DNA from 3 places in the Rhizobium sp. Leaf321 genome. Region 1 is predicted to be linked to each of the others. Evidence: predicted binding sites of a transcription regulator. Region 1 holds the regulator's gene; each other region holds the start of a gene.

Evidence for each region. The regulator PhoB, encoded in region 1, activates phosphate uptake and scavenging genes when phosphate is short. The targets are predictions, from matches to a motif close to TGTCATNNANCTGTCAT.
Region 2: the regulator PhoB is predicted to act here: its motif matches at 1,101-1,117, upstream of ASF70_RS02235 (NAD-glutamate dehydrogenase).
Region 3: the regulator PhoB is predicted to act here: its motif matches at 1,485-1,501, upstream of ASF70_RS13115 (bifunctional 2',3'-cyclic-nucleotide 2'-phosphodiesterase/3'-nucleotidase).

The regions. Positions count from the first base shown of each region.
Region 1 covers NZ_LMOF01000006.1:367,008-369,276, forward strand. The annotation lists gene phoU (phosphate signaling complex protein PhoU) at 1-564, shown strand, start outside; gene phoB (phosphate regulon transcriptional regulator PhoB) at 690-1,373, shown strand; gene ASF70_RS08220 (EamA family transporter) at 1,355-2,269, opposite strand.
Region 2 covers NZ_LMOF01000003.1:123,116-125,384, forward strand. The annotation lists gene ASF70_RS02225 (carbonic anhydrase) at 1-96, opposite strand, end outside; gene pdxY (pyridoxal kinase PdxY) at 165-1,040, opposite strand; gene ASF70_RS02235 (NAD-glutamate dehydrogenase) at 1,214-2,269, shown strand, end outside.
Region 3 covers NZ_LMOF01000007.1:69,540-71,808, forward strand. The annotation lists gene ASF70_RS13115 (bifunctional 2',3'-cyclic-nucleotide 2'-phosphodiesterase/3'-nucleotidase) at 1-1,405, opposite strand, end outside; gene ASF70_RS13120 (PadR family transcriptional regulator) at 1,678-2,269, shown strand, end outside.

The sequences.
Region 1 (2,269 bases):
ATCTCGGACGACGTCATTCTCGACCACGCCGAGCGCGATATCCAGGACAAGGCGATCGTCACCATCGCCAAGCGCCAGCCGATGGCGGCTGACCTTCGCGAGATCATCGGCACGCTGCGCATTGCAGCTGACCTGGAACGCGTCGGCGACCTTGGCAAGAACACCGCCAAGCGCGTGCTCGCCGTGCAGGGAACAGGCGTCCCGCGCAAGCTCGCCCGTGGTCTGGAGCATCTTTCCGAACTGGCGCTGGTGCAGCTCAAGGACGTTCTTGATGTCTTCGCTAACCGCTCTGCGGAAAAAGCCGAGATCATCCGCCAGCGCGACGAAGAAATCGACGCGATGTACACCTCGCTGTTCCGCGAACTCCTCACCTACATGATGGAGGATCCGCGCAACATCACCACGTGCACCCATCTCCTGTTCTGCGCCAAGAACATCGAGCGCATCGGCGACCACGCGACGAATATCGCCGAGACCATCTACTACATCGCGACCGGCGCACAGCCGGAGGGCGAACGTCCGAAGGACGATACGTCCAACATGCTCGGCTCCGCCGGGACATGATGCAGCTCTCCCGAAATCGCCTGCCGGTTTCGCGACAATAACTGCCAAAACCAATGACCTGAAGCAGCGCGAGCGGATCTGGCGGATCTAAGTGCGGTTCGGGACGAGTGACGGAGCAAGTCGGAATGCAGCCGAAGATCGCAGTCGTGGAAGACGAAGAGGCCCTCAGCGTCCTCCTTCGGTATAACCTGGAGGCCGAGGGATACGAGGTCGATACCGTGCTTCGCGGTGACGAAGCGGAAATCAGGCTTCAGGAGCGCGTTCCGGATCTTCTCATTCTCGACTGGATGCTGCCGGGCGTTTCGGGCATCGAACTGTGCCGTCGCCTGCGCATGCGGCCGGAGACGGAACGCCTGCCGATCATCATGCTGACGGCGCGCGGCGAAGAAAGCGAGCGCGTTCGCGGGCTTGCCACCGGCGCAGACGACTATGTGGTCAAGCCTTTCTCGACGCCGGAACTGATGGCCCGCGTCAAGGCGATGCTGCGCCGTGCCCGACCGGAGGTCCTTTCGAGCGTCCTCAAATGCGGCGATATCGAACTCGATCGCGAAACCCATCGCGTTCACCGCAAGAGCCGCGAAGTTCGCCTCGGGCCGACAGAGTTTAGACTTCTGGAATTCCTGATGGCGTCGCCCAGCCGCGTCTTTTCGCGCTCGCAGTTGCTCGACGGCGTCTGGGGCCATGACATCTATGTCGACGAGCGTACCGTCGACGTGCATGTAGGGCGCCTCCGGAAGGCGCTCAACTTTTCCAACATGCAGGATGTCATCCGCACGGTCCGCGGTGCCGGCTACTCGATGGAAGCCTGAGCACCGCGTCTCCTAGCCGGCAGCGTCATGGCAATGACACCGGCCACGACGCAGGCGAGGCCGAGCCAGGCTGTCGAGGCAAGCGTTTCGCCGAGAAACACGACGCCGATGCCAACGCCGATCGGCACCCGCAGATAGGCCTGCGCCGTCGTGCCGACGGAGCCCAGCGTCTGCACCAGCCGGAAATAGATGACGAAGGCGAGCGGCGTCGAAAATACCGCCAGCGCCAATAGGGCGAGCATGGAATCGGTGCTGGGAGTCAGCGTCCAGGGCCGGTCGACCACGAGGCTCACGGGAATGAGGATGGCAGCGCCTGCAGTCAGCGATCCCGCGGCGGGCATCATCGGGTCCAATCCCTTAAAATTCTTGCCGAAGATGGCAGCCGCCGCATAGCAGATCGTCGCCGCCACGATGGCCAGTTGCGCCCAGAGGTTCTCGCCCGAGCCGGCAAGCGCCTCCATGCCGACGATCAGGCATATGCCGACAATGCCTGCCGCAACTCCGAACAGCTTGGTCCCAGAGACGCTCTCATGGCGGGTGATCAGCGCCGTCAACAGAAAGGCGAAGATCGGCGTCGTTGAACTCAAGATGGTGGCAAGGCCCGCATCGGTCGTCTGTTCGGCCCAGGCAATCAGGGTGAAGGGGACAGCGCTGTTGAGGCAGGCCTGAACCGTGAAGAGCGTCCAGGTCTGCCGGTCCGTCGGCAGCTTCAATCCGCGAAGGCGCAGTGCCGCAACGAGAATGAGCCCGGCGACCAGCGTCCTGACGGCGATAAAGGTGACGGGCGAGATCGTCTCCACACCGACCTTGATCAGCGTGTAGGACGCGCCCCAAAGCGTCGCGAGCGTGAGGAGCAGCAACAGATCCGTTGCCATGCTTGTTTTGGTGTCCGCCAT
Region 2 (2,269 bases), on a different contig from region 1:
ATCGGCGAGCGCGCGGTAGCGCTCCCGCTCGTCGCTGTAGCGACCACTCATGAAGTTACGGTAGCCCGAAAGCAGTTTTTCTGGAAATTCGCTCATGGCTCACGATTATCGTGCAGCCAGACGAGAATCAACGGCCATTGTGTGGATGCGCATGCTCTTTGAGCTTACGGCTTGCGCCTCTTAAGGGGATGCACGAGCCGGCGCATCTGGACCATCGCCATCGGCGTCGAGAGGCTGGCGGCATCCATTTCCAGGGTCAGCTCGTTGGCCCCGCGCTTTACCGAACGCGCCAGCACTTCGAACACGCTGGCAGTCGTTGTCTGCAGGGCTTTCTCTTCATCCATGCCGGACATGACGCGGGCGAGAAAAACCGCCGAGAGCAGGTCTCCGAGCCCGTTCGGGGCGTGGTCGATCAGCCGGTGTTCAGCCAGCAGCGCATGATTGCCGGTGAGATAGAGATTGCCTGTACTGCCTGTCATCATCGGCACCGCCGAGGTCACCAGCATCCGCGGCGGCCCAAGCGCGATCGCTGCCTCCATGATCGCATTGTTATCATCGAGCGGTGCACCCGAGAGCCAGGCAAGCTCGTATCGGTTCGGCGTGGCGATGGTGGCAAGCGGCAGAAGCTCGTCGCGGATTGCTTCGGCTGTCGGCTGCGGGATATAGAGCCCGCCGAGATCGCCCATCACGGGATCGCAGACATAGATAAGGTCCGGGTTGTTTTTCCGCAGCGCCTCGATCAGTCGTGCCACGGCGCGCGGCTGCGCGGCAGTTCCGAAATACCCGGTCAGCACCGCCTTCACTTCGCCGAGCCATGGCGCCCGGATGAGATCGTCTATAGCCTTGTCGAAATCCGATTCGGGAAACGTCAGGCGCGTCGAAGGACCGTGCCCGGGATGCCAGGGCAGAACGACGGTCGGCATGGCCCAGACGGGATATCCCAGGGTCTCGAGCGCGAAGACGGCGGCCCGGTTACCGACCGAGCCACGGATCACATGGCTGGAAATGACGATGACCGCGCCTGAATTACCCTGCATGATGCTTGCTTTCGACGTTATCGAACCGTTGATCGGATCTCTGTGTCGACATGTCAACAAGACGTGACACGCCTATGACAAATTCCAGCCGCAAGCACCGGTGAGACACCGCGGCAAAGCATAATGACATTGGCTGCGTTTTATCGCACGTTGAGAAAAAATTTAGGGAGAGACAGATGGCAGGCCGGCAAAACCCGAAGCGGGACAAGCAGATCGAGAAGGCGGGCAAGATTGCGGCCGCTTCCGGCATGGAGGACCATCTCGATCCCTTCCTGATCTTCAGCCGCGCCAGCAGTGACGATCTCGAAAACTACACGCCAGAAATGCTTGCCCTGTGCGCGGGACATGCCGCAAGACGGCTGAAAGCCTGGACGCGAATCAAGGCCGACATCACAATCGAAACCCTTGATGGCGTCGAGCCCGATGGAATGCCCGTTTCGATCATTACGGTGATCGATCGCAACATGCCCTTCCTGTTCGATTCGGTCATGGGTGAGGTGACGACGGCCTATCGCGACCTCACGATGGCCGTCCATCCGATCCTCGTCATCGAACCCGGCAAGCAGCCGACGCTTCACTCGAGCGAGCGACCCGGCGACCCGGCCCATCACATCAGCCTGATCCAGATCCATGTGCCCCAGCTCAACGACGAGCAAGCCGACGGGCTGGTCGAGCGAATCCGCTTTGTTCTTAACCAGGTGCACCAGGCCATCACCGGCTGGTCCGCGATGCTCGGCGTTCTCAAAGACGCCCAGGCCCAACTCGTCAACGCGAAAAAAGGCAAGAAGGCCGATGCCGACGAGGCGTATGCTTTTCTTGACTGGCTAAGGAACGACAATTTCACCTTCCTCGGAATGCGCGAATACACCTATTCGGGCAAGGGCGCCGATGCCAAGGTGGAGCGCGGCAAGGGCAGGGGCCTCGGCATCCTGTCCGATCCGGATGTGCTCGTGCTGCGACAGGGCAAGGATCAGGTCACGACCACGCCCGAGATCCTCGAATTTCTCGACGGCCCGGATTTCCTCATCGTCGCCAAGGCCAACGTCAAATCCGTCGTGCACCGTCGCGCCTATATGGATTACGTCGGGGTGAAGCGCTTCGACGAAAAGGGCAATGTGGTCGGCGAACTGCGCATCGTCGGCCTTTTCACCTCCACGGCCTATACCCAGTCCGTCCGCGACGTGCCGCTGCTGCGCGCAAAGATCGCCCGCATCGAGAAGAATTTCGGGTTC
Region 3 (2,269 bases), on a different contig from region 1:
AGAGATCCGCGACATTCTTGATGGCGATGTCGCCGGTCGGGACGTCGGTGAAGTAATCCGCACCGCCGCGACCGCCGGCCTTGAAGGGAGCGGCAGCGGACAGCACCGGGAGGTCCTTGTACTCGCCTTCCTTCAGCATGTCCTTGATGTACCAGGTCTGCGCATTTGAGACGATCTGCACCGACGGATCATCCGCGACCAGCGCGAAGTAGGAATAGAGCGGCGCAGATGTCTTGCCGACCGGGCGGCGGATATAGGCAAGCGTCGCCTCGTGTTCCGGCTTGATGGCCGCTGTGACCTCAGGCTTGTCCTTGACGTCGGCAACGATCTTGCGATTTTCGTCACGGTGATAGATCGGTCTGACTTCCGAGGTGGAATCGACGATCTTCCAGCCGCTGCCATCCTTTTCGATCAACAGGTCGATCAGACCCATATGGGAGCCCCAGAACCCGGCCATGACGGCGGGCTTGCCCATCAGCGTGCCTTTCTTGGCATCAGCGCCGGCAATGCCCTCGAAATCCTTTGGACCCGGGAAGACCAGATGCTGGTGACCGGTGAAGATCGCATCGATACCCTCGATCCCTGCGAGATAAAGAGACGCGTTTTCCATCCGATCGCTCTGGCCGGAACCATCGATGCCGGAATGAGAGAGGGCGATGACGATGTCGGCGCCTTCCTCCTTCATGACGGGCACCCAGGCCTTGGCAGCATCGACGATATCGCGCGTCTGCGCCTTGCCCTCAAGATTCTTGCTATCCCAGGTCATGATCTGTGGCGGCACGAAACCGATAAAGCCGACCTTGATCGGGGTCGACTGGCCGGAACCGTCGCGGATCTGCTTTTCGATGATCACGTAGGGTTTGAAGAAGAGATCGTCGTCCTTGGCACTGGAGGCAAGCTGGCCCTTGGTCAGGTTGGCGCATACATGCGGGAAGCCGGATCCTGCAAGAACCTTGAACAGGAAATCGAGGCCGTAGTTGAATTCGTGGTTTCCAAGCGTGCCGACGTCATATCCCAGCACGTTCATCGCAGTGATCACCGGATGCTTGTCGCCCTCCTTCATGCCACGCTCATAGGCGATGTAGTCCCCGAGCGGATTGCCCTGCAGGAAGTCGCCGTTGTCGATCAGCATCGAATTTCCGGCTTCGGCTCGAATCGAATCGATGATCGAGGCGGTACGGGCCAGTCCAAGTGTGTCGTTCGGCTTGTCGGCATAATAATCATAAGGGAAGACATGCACGTGGATGTCTGTCGTCTCCATCAGCCGCAGATGCGCCTGGTTGGCGGCCGCGCGTGCCGCAAACGGGTGGAGCATGACCAGCGCCGATGTGGCCGCAATGCCACCGAGAAGGGATCGGCGCGAGACCGCATGATTTTCGAAAAGGTCTTTGGTGAAAAGCGACATCTAATATCTCCCTCCGGATCACTGATGGAGGCGAGCTTAGGCACAATCGCCCACGGACGCATCCCTAAAATGACGGTCGGCGAAAGTTCGGTGACTGCCGGGTAACGACGCGACGGTCAATCCGGGTCGACCGCACCGCGCGCCGCAGATAGCTCGAAAAAAATCCGCCACAAAAATCAAACGGATATGACTTAGATATATCTGGCAGCTTGCAGTATTGCGGAAATGTGCTAGCTTTAGATATATCGAAAGATACTCTAAAGGAGAGTAAGATGTTTCAACGATTTGAAACCCACAGAAGCTGCAACGCCGATCGCTCGGGCTTCGAGGGACTATTTACCATGCGGGGCGGTCCGTTCAGCAAAGGCTTTGCGGGTAGGGGTTTTGGCGGAAAAGGCGGGCCGGGCGGTGGTCGTGGCTTCGGCGATGATGGCGAGGGTCGTATCGGTCGCTTTCTGATGCAGGGCGATCTCAGACTGGTCGTCCTGGCCTTGATCGAGAAAGAAGCCCGCCACGGCTACGAGATCATAAAACATATCGAAGATATGACGTATGGTTTCTACGCACCCAGCCCCGGCGTCATCTATCCGACGCTGACCTATCTTGAAGAAGCCGGTTACGTGACGGCTGAAGCGGATGGCAACAAGAAGCGTTACACCATCACTGACGAGGGCCGTGCGCACCTCGATGAGAACCGCAGTTTCGCAACGACCATCCTCGAGCGCTTGTCCGAGCTGGCTGAAAAGATCAAGCAGAAGCAGGAACGGCACGAACACCACCGCGATCACGACAGGGGGCCACATCATGACCGCGGCCCGGCTCTGCCGCGCAGTGTGGAAGCGGCGCTTCTCAACCTGAGAGAAG